Regions from separate parts of the Enterobacter cloacae complex sp. HYC033_NIDB genome, predicted to be linked through region 4. Evidence: predicted binding sites of a transcription regulator. Region 4 holds the regulator's gene; each other region holds the start of a gene.
The links. The regulator PurR, encoded in region 4, represses purine synthesis genes. The targets are predictions, from matches to a motif close to CANGCAAACGTTTGCNTG.
Positions count from the first base shown of each region.

Region 1: a site for PurR is predicted at 1,715-1,732, ahead of tusA (sulfurtransferase TusA). Genes of this name have one in related genera too.
Region 2: a site for PurR is predicted at 1,762-1,779, ahead of pyrD (quinone-dependent dihydroorotate dehydrogenase). Genes of this name have one in related genera too.
Region 3: a site for PurR is predicted at 2,014-2,031, ahead of gcvT (glycine cleavage system aminomethyltransferase GcvT). Genes of this name have one in related genera too.

Region 1 is NZ_CP115123.1:452,230-456,440, reverse strand. It holds gene O1721_RS02260 (AI-2E family transporter) at 1-191, opposite strand, end outside; gene O1721_RS02255 (DcrB family lipoprotein) at 327-884, opposite strand; gene O1721_RS02250 (7-cyano-7-deazaguanine/7-aminomethyl-7-deazaguanine transporter) at 957-1,622, opposite strand; gene tusA (sulfurtransferase TusA) at 1,792-2,034, shown strand; gene O1721_RS02240 (TRAP transporter substrate-binding protein) at 2,227-3,198, shown strand; gene O1721_RS02235 (TRAP transporter small permease) at 3,211-3,720, shown strand; gene O1721_RS02230 (TRAP transporter large permease) at 3,731-4,211, shown strand, end outside.
Region 2 is NZ_CP115123.1:2,514,326-2,518,536, forward strand. It holds gene ssuD (FMNH2-dependent alkanesulfonate monooxygenase) at 1-98, opposite strand, end outside; gene O1721_RS11910 (sulfonate ABC transporter substrate-binding protein) at 95-1,057, opposite strand; gene ssuE (NADPH-dependent FMN reductase) at 1,050-1,625, opposite strand; gene pyrD (quinone-dependent dihydroorotate dehydrogenase) at 1,875-2,885, shown strand; gene zapC (cell division protein ZapC) at 3,052-3,594, shown strand; gene O1721_RS11930 (YcbX family protein) at 3,591-4,211, opposite strand, start outside.
Region 3 is NZ_CP115123.1:4,720,161-4,724,371, reverse strand. It holds gene ubiH (2-octaprenyl-6-methoxyphenyl hydroxylase) at 1-477, shown strand, start outside; gene ubiI (FAD-dependent 2-octaprenylphenol hydroxylase) at 490-1,692, shown strand; gene gcvT (glycine cleavage system aminomethyltransferase GcvT) at 2,090-3,184, shown strand; gene gcvH (glycine cleavage system protein GcvH) at 3,208-3,597, shown strand; gene gcvP (aminomethyl-transferring glycine dehydrogenase) at 3,725-4,211, shown strand, end outside.
Region 4 is NZ_CP115123.1:2,874,853-2,879,063, forward strand. It holds gene punC (purine nucleoside transporter PunC) at 1-931, opposite strand, end outside; gene punR (DNA-binding transcriptional activator PunR) at 1,043-1,954, shown strand; gene purR (HTH-type transcriptional repressor PurR) at 1,972-2,997, opposite strand; gene cydH (cytochrome bd-I oxidase subunit CydH) at 3,295-3,384, shown strand; gene O1721_RS13895 (MFS transporter) at 3,546-4,211, shown strand, end outside.

The DNA.
Region 1 (4,211 bases), 2.4 Mb from region 4:
GCGACCGGGCGGCTGATGCCCCGGCGTAAAAACCATGTCACCAGCGGGTTGAGCACAATGGCGAAAAACAGCGCCAGCAGAAGCTGAACAATGATATCCGCCGCCGCGTGGATACCCGCAAGGATAACCACCAGGCAGGCAAGTTTTAATAAAATATGAAGTCCGGCTTTGTCGGGCGGGCTGGCAGTCATAAGAATTCCTTTTTCCGGGGGGCGTGTTAATTGTAGTGCGCCGGATGGGCTTCGTCTGGCGTGTTAGTCTGAAAGTCGTGGCAAAAAAATGGCCCCCGGCGCAAGCGACGGAGGCCACGGCATCCTGGTGAACGATTACTGGATCACGAGGGTGTTAATGATGTTTTCAGCGGCGGTCTGTGCTTTCTGCTGATTGTCTGCCGGCAGGGTGATCTGCATGGTCAGCAGTTTATTGTCCACCTTGCCGAGCACCACGGAGGAGTAGGCGGTCTGGCCTTTGGCAGAGATGATGCTGTCCAGCTGTTGCAGCGTGTGGCCTTTCAGTTCAACAGACTTGTTGGTGACCACCTGAAGCTGCGGGTCGCGGCTGCGCTGCTGATCTTCCAGGCGTTTAGCCAGCACGCCAAGATCTTCGCTGGTATCGTCACCGACGATCACAATCACCGCTTTTTGGCCGGTGGCATCGGAATAGACGTGCATATTGTTCGCCTGAGTACCCAGCTTACCGCTCTGGTCGGTCATGTCCGCAGGCAGAGAGAAACTGAGTTTGCCATCCATCAGGCTCACCGGCTGACCGGTGGCGTTGCTTTCTGCTGACGCGCCCTGAGCAGGCGTTTTGGTGTCGCTGTTATCACAGGCTGCAAGGCCAACAACCAGCAGGCCAATCCCGACATATTTAACCAGATTGCGCATTGACTTCTTCCTTTCGATAAACGGCCATAACGGCTCATTCGTTCATCTTATCACAACTGATAAAGCGAACCCTTAACCTGCCTGCAATGCGGAGATTTCAGATTTATCTGCCAGCCTTTTCAGCAGCATATTCAACAGCACGCCGTACATCGGCAGGAAGAAAACCAGGCTGATAAGCACCTTAAAGGCGTAGTCCACCAGAGCGATTTCCATCCAGTGTTCTGCCATGAAGGCGTCCGGGCTGCGCCAGAAGGCGATGAAGAAGAAGGCCAGCGTATCGCTCACGTTACCGAACAGCGTGGAGGCCGTTGGTGCCATCCACCAGCGATGGTTTTGACGCAGGCGGTTAAACACGTGGACATCGAGGATCTGCCCCAGGGCATAAGCCATAAAGCTGGCGGTGGCAATACGCGCGACGAACAGGTTGAAGTGCGTCAGCGCTTCGAAGCCCTGCCAGCTGCCCATGTAAAACAGCGAGGAGATGGCGTAGGAGACAAACAGTGCCGGGATCATCACCGCAAAAATAATCCGCCGCGCCAGCGGTGCGCCAAAAATACGCACGGTTAAATCCGTCGCAAGGAAAATAAACGGGAAACTGAACGCGCCCCAGGTGGTATGGAAACCAAAAATGGAGATGGGGAGCTGTACCAGATAGTTACTGGAGATGATCACCAGCAGATGAAATAGCGAAAGCCAGAACAACGCCTTGACGCGCTGCGATTGTGTAAAGGAGTTCATATTGTACCTTTTTGATTAATATTTGGGGTGAGGGAACCCAATAAAGCCGCCGCATGATACTGCTTTGACGACACTTTGCAATGGCTAATTTTCACGCAATCGTTAACCTGGTTTGCATTGGCGATAGCGGGGCGTAAACTACAGCCGTTTTTACCTGAACGAGAAGAAAATGACCGACCTGTTTTCCAGCCCAGACCACACGCTTGATGCTCAGGGCCTCCGTTGCCCGGAGCCGGTAATGATGGTGCGTAAAACCGTCCGTAACATGCAGAGCGGCGAAACGCTGCTAATCGTCGCCGATGACCCGGCTACCACCCGCGATATCCCCGGCTTTTGTACCTTTATGGAACATGAACTGGTGGCGCAGCAAACCGAGACCTTGCCGTACCGGTATTTGATTCGTAAGGGGTAGGTGCGGCCTGATGCCCTCACCCCGACCCTCTCCCACGGGGAGAGGGAGAAAACCTTTCTAAACCATCGTTTCAAAATTTCGCGCTTTTTGTGAGGCGCTTCACCCTCCCTTTTCCAGCCGTAGTCTAATTTTTAAGCGTCAAAAACTAAAACATCGTTTTAACGCTTATCTCACTACCCTGGAGTTGACTCAATGAAAACGACCCTCAAGCCGTTACTGGCCGCGCTGTGTCTGTCTGCTTTCGCCTGCACCGTTTCTGCCCAGACCATTAAAGCCGCCGATGTGCATCCCGAAGGCTACCCGAACGTGGTGGCGGTTCAGCACATGGGTGAAAAACTCAAACAACAAACCGATGGCAAGCTGGATATTAAGGTCTTCCCCGGCGGCGTGCTGGGGGATGAAAAGCAGATGATTGAGCAGGCGCAGATGGGGGCGATCGACATGATCCGCGTCTCTATGGCGCCGGTGGCCGCCATCCTGCCGGATATCGAAGTGTTTACGCTGCCCTACGTATTCCGCGATGAAGACCACATGCACAAGGTCATCGACGGGGATATCGGCAAGCAGATCGGCGACAAACTCACCGCCAACCCGAAATCGCGTCTGGTCTTCCTTGGCTGGATGGATTCCGGCACCCGTAACCTGATCACCAAAGAGCCGATCGTCAAACCGGACGATCTGAAAGGGAAGAAAATCCGCGTGCAGGGCAGCCCGGTGGCGCTGGCCACGCTGAAAGAGATGGGAGCGAACTCGGTGGCGATGGGCGTCAGTGAGGTTTACAGCGGCATGCAGACCGGGGTGATCGACGGCGCGGAGAACAACCCGCCAACCTTTATCGCCCACAACTACATGCCGGTCGCCAAAAACTACACGCTGAGCGGCCACTTCATCACCCCGGAAATGCTGCTCTACTCCAAAGTGAAATGGGACAAACTGAGCGCTGACGAACAGCAAAAGATCCTGACGCTGGCCCGCGAAGCGCAGTTCGAGCAGCGCAAGCTGTGGAATGCGTATAACGACCAGGCGCTGGCGAAAATGAAGGCCGGCGGCGTGCAGTTCCACGACATCGATAAAACGGTGTTTATCAAGGCGACAGAGCCGGTGCGCGCGCAGTATGGCGACAAGCATCAGGATCTGATGAAAGCCATCACTGACGTTCAGTAAGCCGGAGTACGTATGTCCGAACTCTACCTGAAGTGGATGGACCGTCTGTACCTGCTCGCCATGGTGGTGGCGGGTCTCTCGCTACTGGTGATGACGATTGTGATCCCCATTGGCATCTTCTCTCGCTATGTGCTCAATCGCGGCGAATCCTGGCCGGAGCCGATCGCCATTATCTGCATGGTGACGTTTACCTTTATCGGCGCGGCGGTGAGCTACCGCGCCGGGTCGCATATTGCGGTCAACATGCTCACCGACCGCCTGCCCGCGTCGCTGCAAAGAGTGTGCGCGCGGGTGGTGGATCTGCTGATGCTGCTCATCTCCGGCCTGATGTGCTGGTACAGCTACTGGCTGTGCGTCGAGCTGTGGGAGCAGCCGGTGGCGGAGTTTCCGCTCCTGACCTCCGGCGAAAGCTATCTGCCGCTGCCTGTCGGGTCGGCCATTTTGATCCTGTTTGTGCTTGAACGCCTGCTGTTTGGCTCGCAGGAAAACCGTCCGGTCGTGCTGATCGGCAATCACAGTTAAGGGGTGAACAATGGATGCGTTTGTTTTGTTATTCACCCTCGCCATTTTGCTGGCGCTGGGGATGCCGGTGGCCTTCGCCGTCGGCTTAAGCGCCGTGGCGGGCGCGCTGTGGATTGACCTGCCGCTTGAGGCGCTGATGATCCAGATCACCAGCGGGGTGAATAAATTTACCCTGCTGGCGATCCCGTTCTTCATTCTTGCCGGGGCGATCATGGCGGAAGGGGGCATTGCCCGACGGCTGGTTAACTTCGCGTACGTTTTTGTCGGCTTTATACGCGGCGGGCTGTCGCTGGTGAACATCGTGGCATCAACGTTCTTCGGCGCGATTTCCGGCTCGTCGGTGGCGGATACGGCGTCTATCGGCAGCGTGATGATCCCGGAGATGGAGAAGAAGGGCTATCCGCGCGAATACGCGGCGGCGGTGACGGCCAGCGGGTCGGTGCAGGCGATCCTGATCCCGCCCAGCCACAACTCGGTGATTTACTCCCTGG
Region 2 (4,211 bases), 360 kb from region 4:
TGTAGATAGCCGTGATCGACCGGGCGTGCACCTTCTTCTGTGCCAAGATAGTGTCCATCACCGTGGGTGGGTAAAAACCAGAAAAGATTCAGACTCATGATTTTTTTCCTTCAATGCCAGCGGGTTGCCAGATGCGTTCGCGAATATTCACCTGCTTTGGAACCAGGCGGTTTTGATAAAAGAGGTCTGCCGTTTGCTGCTGGAGAGCGGCAATGTGGGCGTCAACCGGTGCTATGGTGGTGGGAGGACGGTGGTCAAGATAAGTGGCGATCACCGGTTCAGGCAGGCCCATGGTTTTTGCCAGCAGCGTGATGCTCTGCTGACGCTGGCTTTGGGTCAGCGCATCGGCCTGAGAGAAGGTATCCAGCACCTGCTGAATAAATGCGCCATTTTTCTCAGCGTAAGGACGTGCCGCCAGGTAGAACGAACCGGTCTGCTTCAGGGTGGTGCCGTCTTTCAGCACCCGCACACCGCCCTGCAACAGTGCGGCGGAGTAGTACGGATCCCAGATAGCCCAGGCATCAACATTTTTTTGCTGAAACGCCGCGCGCGCATCGGCAGGCGTCAGGTAAACGGGCTGGATATCGGTGAATTTAAGGCCGGCCTCCTGCAACGCGCGCAGCAGCAGGTTGTGCGAGCTTGAACCTTTCTGGAAAGCAACCTTATGGCCTTTGAGGTCGGCGACGCTTTTGATCTCGCTGTTTTCCGGCACCAAAATAACCTCTGCCTTCGGCTTGGCGGGCTCAACGCCAACGTAAACCAGATCCGCCCCGGCAGCCTGCGCAAAGATCGGCGGGATATCGCCGGTGCTGCCTAAATCAATACTCCCGACGTTCAGCGCCTCCAGCATCTGTGGTCCGGCAGGGAACTCGACCCATGAGAATTTGGTCTCCGGGAAACGCTTCTCAAGCAACGCATGGCTTTTCGCCAACACCATGCTGACGCTGCCTTTCTGATAACCGATACGCAGGCTCTCCGGCGCTTTCTCCGCCGCCTGAGCCAGCGACGCCACTGCCAGCAGACCTGCCAGCCCGATACGGGTAACTGTTTTAAACATGCGCCACTCCTTGTGATTGATGAAATGCTGCCGCGTGGCGATCCCGACGGTTCAGGGCGTGCCAGAAGGTTTCGAGCGCACTGTCGAGGCGGGTTTGCAGATTCGGCGTGAAATGGGGTTTATGCTGGTAGTCGATTACCTGTGAGTCGTCAGCGAAGACGCCATGCAGGATCTCCTGCGCTTTCAGCGCGTTCAGAACCGGCTTGAGGGCATAATCCACCGCCAGTAAATGAGCTACCGTACCGCCTGTGGCCAGCGGCAGGACGACCTTACCGTCCAGCGCGCGTTCGGGCAGCAGATCGAGCAGCGTTTTCAGTGCGCCGGAAAAAGAGGCTTTATAAATCGGTGTCGCGACGACCAGCCCGTCAGCACTCTTAAGTTGTTCGATCAGGGTTTTCAGCGCCGGGCTGTCGAAACGGGCGTAGAGCAGATCTTCAGGCGCGAAATTGTGCAAATTCCAGTGACACACTTCGACATCCAGAGCATTAAGCTTTTCGCGAGCGTATTCCAGCAGTGCGCTGGAGCGAGAGGGGAAGCGGGGGCTTCCGGCCAGGGTAATGACGCGCATGGTTGCTCCTTATAACTAATTGTTTGCTTTTATCTAACATTCATAACAATTTTCAGGAGTGTGACATTGCGTGGTTATTCCACTAAATGATTTATCCTCAGGATGAATGCAGAAAAATGCATAAGAAGCGAACCAATAAGTAAACGATTGCGTTTTACGTGGTTTTTTTTGCCACAGGTCAATTCCCTTTCCGGGCGGGATCGCACATAATCCCCTCCCGGTTTGCACACCGGGAATCCAGGAGAGTTCATGTACTACCCCTTCGTTCGTAAAGCCCTTTTCCAGCTCGATCCTGAGCGCGCTCATGAATTTACATTTCAGCAGTTACGCCGTATTACAGGAACGCCTCTGGCCGCGCTGGTGCGTCAAAACGTGCCGGAAAAACCAGTTCAGTGCATGGGCCTGACTTTCAAAAATCCACTGGGCCTGGCGGCCGGTCTGGACAAAAATGGCGAATGCATTGATGCACTCGGTGCGATGGGCTTTGGCTCGATCGAAATCGGGACGGTGACGCCGCGTCCGCAGCCGGGAAATGACAAGCCACGTCTGTTTCGCCTGGTTGAAGCCGAGGGGCTGATCAACCGCATGGGCTTTAATAACCTTGGCGTCGATCATCTGGTTGAGAACGTTAAGAAAGCCCATTTTGATGGCGTGCTGGGTATTAATATTGGCAAAAATAAAGACACGCCGGTCGAGCAGGGTAAAGATGACTATCTGATTTGTATGGAAAAAGTCTATGCCTATGCCGGTTATATTGCGGTGAATATATCTTCGCCTAACACCCCAGGGCTGCGTTCATTACAATATGGCGAAGCGCTCGACGATCTTCTTAGCGCCATTAAAAATAAACAAACGGCGCTACAGGCGATCCACCATAAATATGTTCCGGTCGCGGTTAAGATCGCCCCGGATCTTTCGGCAGAAGAATTGATCCAGGTTGCCGACAGTTTAGTTCGCCATAATATTGATGGTGTGATTGCAACCAATACAACACTCGATCGCTCTCTCGTTCAGGGAATGAAAAACTGTGACGAAGCGGGTGGATTAAGTGGCCGTCCGGTACAATTAAAAAGCACCGAAATTATTCGCGCACTCTCCGCAGAATTAAAAGGTCAGCTGCCGATTATTGGCGTGGGTGGCATTGACTCTGTCATCGCTGCACGTGAGAAGATGGCGGCAGGTGCATCGCTGGTGCAAATTTATTCCGGCTTTATTTTTAAAGGGCCGCCGCTGATTAAAGAAATCGTCACGCATATCTAATCTTTTCTCTTAATCAGACAACCAGGGCTTTATTTCCAGCCCTGGTTGTTTTATATTCCGTCATTGTTGCTTATTTAAACATTATAGTCTTTTATTACTAGTGTTATAAGCGAAGCGGCAAACAGGACATTTTTAGTACAGGACGTTTAGGGGACGGGAGAGAAACATGCGAATTAAACCTGACGATAACTGGCGCTGGTATTTTTGTGACGAGCATGACCGTATGATGCTCGACTTAGCCAATGGCATGTTGTTTCGCTCTCGTTTTGCGCGCCGAATGTTAACGCCAGACGCGTTTGCTCCCTCAGGCTTTTGCGTTGACGACGCTGCACTCTATTTCTCTTTTGAAGAAAAATGCCGCGAGTTCGATCTCTCCAAAGAACAGCGCGCTGAACTGGTACTAAATGCGCTGGTGGCGATCCGTTTCCTGAAACCGCAAATGCCGAAAAGCTGGCATTTTCTCGCCCACGGCATGTGCTGGACCCCGGCTATCGGCGATGCGGCGAGCGTCAATCTGAGCGATACCGAAGAAGAGGTGAATTTGCTGGTGGTTGAACCCGGTGAAAACGCTGCGCTCTGTTTGCTGGCCCAACCCGGCGTGACCATTGCCGGGCGAGTTATGCAGTTAGGTGATGCCATCAAAGTGATGAATGACAGGCTGAAGCCACAGCTGCGCGTCGATTCCTTCAGCCTCGAACAGGCGGTTTAAGCTTCCAGCTGCACGGATGTTTTCGGTACACAGCTACAGCACAGGATCGTGCCGTCACTGCCAATCGCAGATTTCTTCAGGGCACTCACTTCACCATCGACCAGTTTAATGCGACAGCATCCGCAAATCCCCGCGCGACAGGAATACGGTACGCGGATACCCGCCTGCTCCAGCTGTTCCAGTAGCACCTGCTGATTGTTACCACGGATAACTTTGCCTTCCCAGTGAATATCCACAGCGGAAGCGAGGTTGGTGACAACGTCAACCATCTCTTCTTCCTGACCTGCGCCGTACACCCTGGCAGGCCCGCGGGTGAGAATTTCGACCTCGTCGCCCACGCGGATCACGCCGCTGGAGCGGGGGATCAGGTTCTGGCCGAAGTCGACATCGCCGTTATCCTGCGCGGTACGAAATGACTGCAAGGTTTTCAGCGGTTCGCCGGAAGGGTGTTTCTGGCCTTTCTCCGGGCTGACGGTGGTAAAAATACAGCGGCTGCACGGCTTCACGACATCAAAAATAACGCTGCCGATGCGGATCACTTTCCAGGTATCTTCATCCCAGGCATCCGCTCCGGTCACCACCAGATTCGGGCGAAACTGCTCCATCTGCACGCTGGC
Region 3 (4,211 bases), 1.8 Mb from region 4:
CTCTCCTGGTCCGACGAACGTTTTTGTTCCGAGCTGCAAAAAGCCTTCGGCTGGCGGCTTGGGCGCATCACCCATGCCGGAAAACGCGTGGCCTATCCGCTCGCGCTGACGACCGCATCGCAGACTGTCTCCCATCGCGTCGCCCTAGTCGGCAACGCCGCGCAGACGCTGCACCCCATCGCCGGGCAAGGCTTCAACCTTGGCCTCCGTGACGTAATGAGTCTGGCAGAGCTACTGGCCCGGACGTGGAGCGAACAACAGGATTGTGGCGCATACTCAGTGCTGAGCCATTACCAGAAACGACGCCAGGCGGACAAAGCGGCGACCATTGGCGTCACCGACGGTTTAGTCCACCTGTTTGCCAATCGCTGGGCACCGCTGGTTGCGGGTCGCAACCTTGGGCTGATGGCGATGGAACTGTTCATTCCGGCACGTGACGTGCTGGCGCAGCGGACCCTGGGTTGGGTCGCGCGTTAAGGAGTATTGACCGTGCAAAATGTTGATGTCGCCATTGTGGGCGGCGGAATGGTAGGACTGGCGCTGGCCTGTGGTTTACAGGGCAGCGGCCTGCGCGTGGCCGTGCTTGAGCAAAAAGCGCCGCAGCCTGTGGCGCAGGATGCACCGCCGGAGCTGCGCGTCTCGGCGATCAATGCCGCCAGCGAAAAGCTACTGACGCACCTTGGCGTCTGGTCTGAAATCGTGGCGCTGCGTGCCAGCTGTTACCATGGCATGGAAGTGTGGGACAAAGACAGCTTCGGCCATATCGCGTTTGACGATGAAAGCATGGGCTACAGCCACCTTGGACACATCGTTGAAAACGCGGTGATCCACCACGCGCTGTGGCAGAAAGCACAGCAGTGCAGCGACGTCACGCTGATCGCACCGGCGAAACTCCAGCAGGTGGCGTGGGGCGAAAACGACGCGTTTATCACTCTTGAAAGTGGCGACATGCTGACCGCGCGTCTGGTGGTGGGTGCCGACGGCGCCAATTCCTGGCTGCGTAACAAAGCGGATATTCCGCTGACCTTCTGGGATTACCGCCATCACGCGTTGGTGGCCACAATCCGCACCGAAGAGCCGCACGGCGGCGTGGCGCGCCAGATTTTCCATAATGACGGCATTCTGGCCTTCCTGCCGCTTGCCGATCCGCATCTCTGCTCCATCGTCTGGTCCTTAGAGCCGGAGAAAGCGCAGCAGATGCAGGAGGCGACGCCGGATGCCTTCAGTCAGGCGCTATGCGTGGCGTTTGATAACCGTCTGGGCCTGTGCATGCTTGAAAGCGAACGCCAGACGTTTCCGTTAACCGGTCGCTACGCGCGTCAGTTTGCCGCGCACCGTCTGGCGCTGGTGGGGGATGCGGCGCATACCATTCATCCGCTGGCCGGGCAGGGGGTGAACCTTGGCTTTATGGACGCGGCTGAGCTGGTTGAAGAGCTGCGTCGTCTGCATCGGGAAGGCAAGGATATTGGTCAGCATCTGTATCTGCGTCGCTACGAGCGCAGCCGCAAACACAGTGCGGCGATGATGCTGGCGGGTATGCAGGGCTTCCGCGAGCTGTTTGCCGGAGCGAATCCGGCGAAAAAACTGCTGCGCGATATTGGCCTCAAGCTGGCCGACACCCTTCCCGGCGTAAAACCGCAGCTTCTTCGTCAGGCAATGGGCCTCAACGATCTTCCCGACTGGTTACGTTAATCTCGATCCCCGTCACACTTTATTTTCCCGGCCTCCGCGCCGGGGAAATTTCCTCGTTTGAAATAATCTAATTTCACGTCATTTTTCGCATTAGAAAATCTAATCTTACTATTTTTATGTTACGGAAAATCGGCCCGTTTTTCCGCACGAAATATCACCATCTGCTAAATCCTGTTAGATCATTGTTAATTTTATGCGGGTTTAATCGCATTTTCCCAGTGAATAACTCTGTAGGCTTTTCAGCGATTTTTGGTCATAAGCTAATGTGATGACCCGTTTTACCTTATGGTTAACCGCCGGTTTCGGTGGTAAGTTCAGGTAAAAGAGAACGTTTGCGTCGGCCCCCGATCGCGAGGCCGACACCGGGTTTCACGGTGAATTTTTCAACGAGGAAAAGATGGCTCAACAGACTCCTTTGTACGAACAGCACGTGTTGTGCGGCGCCCGCATGGTGGACTTCCACGGCTGGATGATGCCGCTGCACTACGGCTCGCAGATTGATGAGCACCACGCGGTGCGCACCGATGCCGGTATGTTCGACGTGTCTCATATGACGATTGTCGACCTGCGCGGTAGCCGCACCCGGGAGTTTTTGCGTTATCTGCTGGCAAATGACGTCGCCAAACTGAAGACGCCGGGCAAAGCGCTCTATACCGGCATGCTGAATGCCTCGGGCGGCGTGATTGACGACCTCATCGTCTACTACTTCACCGAAGATTTCTTCCGCCTCGTTGTAAACTCCGCCACCCGCGAAAAAGACCTTTCCTGGATTTCCCAACACGCTGAACCTTACGCCATAGACATCACCGTCCGTGACGATCTGTCGCTGATTGCCGTGCAGGGGCCAAACGCCCAGGCGAAAGCCGCCTCTCTTTTCAGCGACGAGCAGCGCAAAGCCACCGAAGGCATGAAGCCATTCTTCGGCGTGCAGGCGGGGGATCTGTTTATCGCCACCACCGGCTACACCGGTGAAGCGGGCTATGAAATTGCGATGCCAAACGAGAAGGCCGCTGATTTCTGGCGTGCGCTGGTGGAGGCGGGCGTGAAGCCTGCGGGCCTGGGCGCGCGCGATACGCTGCGTCTGGAAGCGGGGATGAACCTCTACGGTCAGGAGATGGACGAAGGCGTCTCTCCGCTGGCGGCCAACATGGGCTGGACCATCGCGTGGGAACCGGCTGACCGTGATTTTATTGGCCGTGAAGCGCTGGAGATGCAGCGCGAGAAGGGCACTGAACAGCTGGTAGGCCTGGTGATGAAAGAAAAAGGCGTTCTGCGCGGCGAGCTGCCTGTACGCTTCACCGATGCCGATGGCAATCATCGCGAAGGCGTGATCACCAGCGGAACGTTCTCCCCGACGCTCGGCTACAGTATTGCCCTGGCACGCGTGCCGGCGGGGATTGGCGAAACGGCGGTGGTGCAGATCCGCAACCGCGAAATGCCGGTCAACGTGACCAAACCGATTTTTGTTCGCGCCGGTAAGCCGGTCGCCTAACTATTTTTATCAGGAGAACTTCAATGAGCAATGTGCCAGCAGAACTGAAATACAGCAAAGAACACGAGTGGCTGCGCAAAGAGGCGGACGGCACTTACACCGTTGGGATCACCGAGCACGCGCAGGAGCTGCTGGGCGACATGGTGTTTGTTGATCTGCCGGAAGTGGGCGCAACCGTGAGCGCAGGCGACGACTGTGCGGTGGCGGAATCCGTTAAAGCGGCCTCTGACATCTACGCCCCGGTGAGCGGTGAAATTGTTGCCGTGAACGACGCGCTGAGCGACTCCCCGGAGCTGGTCAACAGCGAACCGTATGAAGGCGGCTGGATCTTCAAGATCAAAGCCAGCGACGAAGCGCAGGTTGCCGCGCTGCTGGATGCGACCGCGTACGAAGCACTACTGGAAGACGAATAACGTTGTGCCGGATGGCGCTGCGCTTATCCGGCCTACAGGTCAACGTAGGCCCGGTAAGCGTTAGCGCCACCGGGCAACAGCGTTACAGATAACTACGATTCACTGCACGTTTCAGGAACCATCGCTCATGACACAGACTTTAAGCCAGCTTGAAAACCGTGGCGCTTTCATTGAACGTCACATTGGGCCGGATGCTCAGCAACAGCAGGAGATGCTGAAGACAGTTGGCGCGGATTCATTAAACGCACTGATCGGCCAGATCGTGCCAAAAGACATCCAGCTTGCTACGCCGCCGCAGGTAGGCGAGTCCACGACGGAGTTCGCCGCGCTGGCGGAGCTGAAGGCCATCGCCGGCCTTAACAAGCGCTATAAGTCTTACATTGGCATGGGCTACACCAACGTGCAGTTACCGCCGGTGATCCTGCGCAATATGCTGGAAAACCCGGGCTGGTACACCGCTTACACCCCGTATCAGCCAGAAGTCTCCCAGGGCCGTCTGGAAGCGCTGCTGAACTTCCAGCAGGTGACGCTGGATCTGACCGGTATGGATATCGCCTCTGCCTCGCTGCTGGATGAAGCCACCGCCGCCGCCGAAGCGATGGCGATGGCGAAGC
Region 4 (4,211 bases):
TAGCGATCGCCATGACGCAGAACGGAATCAAAATTTCTGCAAGCCCGGCGCCGGGTATAAAGCCGACAGCCCAGGTCGCAATCACGCTTAGTGCATACAGCACCAGCAGCCAGGGCAGCATCTGTTGGCCTTCCCATTTTTGCAGCGCGGCGCGACAGCCATAGCCACCCACCAGGAAGGCGATGGTCTGTGGTACATAGCTCAGGCCGATAGCCGCCGGGCTGTAGCCCATGTCATGCAGAATGAACGGCGAACCGGTTAGCCAGGCAAAGAAGCTGGCAGAGCAGGCAGCATAAATCAGCACGTTACCGCGATAGGCTTTCGACCGCAGTAAAGAGGTAAAGGTGATGGGCTTTGCGTCCGGATGCGTCTCTTTTTTATGCGCAGGTTTAAGCCCGAAAGCAGGCAGCATCAGGACCAGCGTAATAGCAAAGAGCGTGGCGAAAATGGCCTGCCAGTCGAAATGCGCCAGGATCCAGCTGCCCAGTAACGGGGCAAGCGCCGGCGACAGGCCGACCAGCGGCATAATAGTGGCGAATATGCGGTTAGTGCGCGAGGCGGGGTAGTAATCGGTCACCAGCGCCTGCCAGGTCACCGCTGCGGCGCAGACGCCGACCGCCTGAATAAAGCGCAGCGCCAGCAGCCAGGCGGCATCGCGGACCCACAGCATGCCCAGACAGCCTACGGCAAAAATCGCCAGCCCCAACAACAGGACGGGCTTACGGCCAAAACGATCCGAGAGCGGCCCCCACAGCAATTGCGCAAAAGCAAAGCCAGCAAGGAACAAACTTAAACTGGCGCTGATGGCGGCGGCAGGGGTTTGCAAATCTTCCTGCATCGCGGCGAACGCGGGCAGATACATATCGGTTGCCAAAAAGCCCAGCACGCTTAAGCCGCCGAGCCAGACTAAAAATCCTTTCCTGGGTTGCACTTTTTTCTCCTGAGGAGGCAGGTGTACGTTGGCGCAGAGTGTAGGGAGTGCAAAGCGGCTTGTGAAACGCTAATATTTGGCGGGTGCGTTCAAAAAATTTGCAGGCTAAAGATGTGGTCAGATTATTCCCTTGAAGTGGTTGATGCCGTGGCGCGTAACGGCAGCTTTACCGGTGCCGCCCAGGAGCTGCATCGCGTTCCCTCGGCTATCAGCTATACGGTGCGCCAGCTGGAAGCGTGGCTGGCGGTCCCGCTGTTCGAGCGGCGCCATCGCGACGTGGAGCTCACGCCTGCCGGAGCGTGGTTTTTGAAGGAAGGGCGGTCTGTTATCAAAAAAATGCAGATCACCCGTGAGCAGTGCCAGCAGATCGCCAACGGCTGGCGCGGGCATCTCGCTATCGCGGTGGATAACATCGTTAAGCCGGAGCGGACCCGGCAGATGATCGTCGATTTCTATCGTCATTTTTCCGACGTCGAACTGCGTGTTTCGCAGGAAGTGTTCAACGGCGTCTGGGATGCGCTGGCGGACGGCAGGGCGGAGATGGCGATTGGTGCAACCCAGGCGATCCCGGTTGGGGGGCGCTACGCGTTTCGCGACATGGGCATGCTGAGCTGGACCTGCGTGGTCGCGCGCGATCACCCGCTGGCGGCGCTGGAAGGTCCGCTGAGCGATGACACCTTACGCAACTGGCCCTCGCTGGTGCTGGAAGATACCTCCCGCTCGCTGCCCAAGCGCATTACCTGGCTGCTGGATAATCAGCGCCGCGTGGTCGCGCCGGACTGGGAGTCGTCGGCCACCTGTCTGAGCGCGGGGCTGTGCGTTGGCATGGTGCCGGTGCATTTTGCGCGCCCGCGCATCGATGCGGGAGAGTGGGTGGCCTTGACGCTGGAAAACCCCTTCCCGGATGCCGCGTGCTGTCTGACGTGGCAGCAAAACGACGTCTCGCCCGCCATGGCCTGGCTGCTGGATTATCTGGGCGACAGCGAAACGCTGAACCGGGAGTGGTTGCGGGAACCAGCATAGCTGGCCCCGTAATGAGATTAACGACGGTAGTCGCGGAACGGACCGTCCGCAACGGAACGGCGTTCAATCAGGCGCGGGTGAACTTCAATGGACTGGGACTGTTCACGCTTGTTGACGATCCTGTCCAGCAGCATGTTGAAGGCCGTTTCACCCAGCGAATCTTTCGGCTGGTGAATGGTGGTCAGCGCCGGGGTAAAGAAGCGGGCGTTGCGCACGTTGTCATAGCCGATCACCGAGATATCCTGCGGGACGCGCAGGCCGAGTTCATCCGCCGCGCAGAGCGCGCCCATCGCCATGATGTCGCCGCCGCAGAACACCGCGGTAGGGCGATGCGGCTGGGAGACGATCTGCTGCATGGCGCGATAGCCCGACTCCGGCTCGAAGTCGCCCTGAACAATCCAGTTTTCCGGCACGGTGATCAGCGCCTCTTCCATCGCTTTCATGAAACCGGCCAGACGGCCAGCTCCGGTGTTACGCTCCAGCGGACCCGGGATCACGCCAATTTCACGATGACCGCGTTCTACCAGATAACGCCCCGCCATGTAGCCGCCTTCAAAGGCGTTATCAATAACGGAGTCGGTGAAGTCTGCGCGCGCTTCGCCCCAGTCCATGACCACCATCGGAATGTGGCGATACTCTTCCAGCATGGAAAGGACCGACTCAGGGTATTCAGAACACATTACCAGCAGGCCGTCGACGCGCTTTTGCGCCATCATTGACAGGTAAGCGCGCTGTTTTTCAATGTTGTTCCACGCGTTGCCCAGAATCAGGGTATAGCCTTTCTGGAAGCAGTTTTTTTCAACGGCTTCGATGATTTCAGCAAAGTAGGCCGCTTCACTGCTGGTGGCCAGCAGGCCAATCGATTTGGTGTGATTAACCTTCAGGCTGCGGGCGACGGCACTTGGCGAGTAGTGCAGTTCTTTGATTGCCGCCCAGACGGCATTACGCGTCTCTTCAGCGACGAAACGCGTTTTGTTAATAACATGTGATACGGTTGTAGTGGAAACGTTTGCGCGTTTTGCTACGTCTTTAATTGTTGCCATTAAATGTCACTCCAGACCATATCCTAAGCTCCTGAAAAAATTGAAGGTAAACGTTTGCCTTCTCTCACCCTTATCACGCAAACATGAGTTGCGACACGCCGGGAAAACGACACAGGACGTCAGGAGGGGGTCAGTGGCCGGTACGCTAATAAATTTAGCGTGGAATTTTGTCCTATCTTGATGAAAAGGGGAAGAGGTAAAGTGGATATCCGTTTAAATCCTGGAAGATTTTTGACCTGAACTGTGTAAAAATGAGCAAGCTCACTTTTCGTAGGGTGAATAAAAGGAGAAAAATTGATGAGTACCGATCTGAAGTTTTCGCTGTTTACCACCATTGTTGTTCTTGCTCTGATTGTTGCCGGTGGTTTAACCGCTGCACTGCACTGATTCAGGCGGAGGGAGAACTTTCTCCCTCTCTTGCCGCTATTGTTACCTCTCCGGCAAAAATCTTTTGCCAAAATGTTAACTTCTCATTTTTTGTGATTGATGTCATGCTTTTGACTTCTTAGTTCTGTGCCGGGTTATGGCACGGTATCCGGAGTCTCTTCATGAAAATCAATTTTCCCCTGCTGGCCCTGGCGATTGGCGCCTTTGGGATTGGCACCACTGAATTCTCCCCTATGGGGTTATTGCCTGTTATCGCCCGGGGTGTGGACGTCTCAATTCCTGCGGCCGGTATGTTAATTAGCGCCTACGCGATTGGCGTGATGGTGGGCGCGCCGCTGATGACGCTGCTGCTTTCCCACCGCGCTCGCCGCAATGCGCTGATTTTCCTGATGGCGATTTTCACTCTCGGAAATGTGCTTTCCGCGATTTCGCCCGATTACACCACTCTGATGCTTTCGCGCATTCTGACCAGCCTCAACCATGGCGCCTTCTTCGGACTGGGCTCGGTTGTTGCCGCCAGCGTGGTGCCAAAACATAAGCAGGCCAGCGCGGTAGCCACTATGTTCATGGGCCTCACCATCGCTAATATCGGCGGCGTTCCCGCTGCCACCTGGCTGGGAGAAGCCATCGGCTGGCGTATGTCTTTCCTCGCAACCGCCGGACTGGGCGTGGTCGCGATGGTTGCGCTGTTCTTCTCACTGCCGAAAGGAAGTGCGGGAGAACGTCCGGAAGTACGTAAAGAGCTGGCGGTGCTGATGCGTCCTCAGGTGTTGTCCGCGCTGCTCACCACGGTACTGGGGGCCGGGGCGATGTTTACGCTCTACACC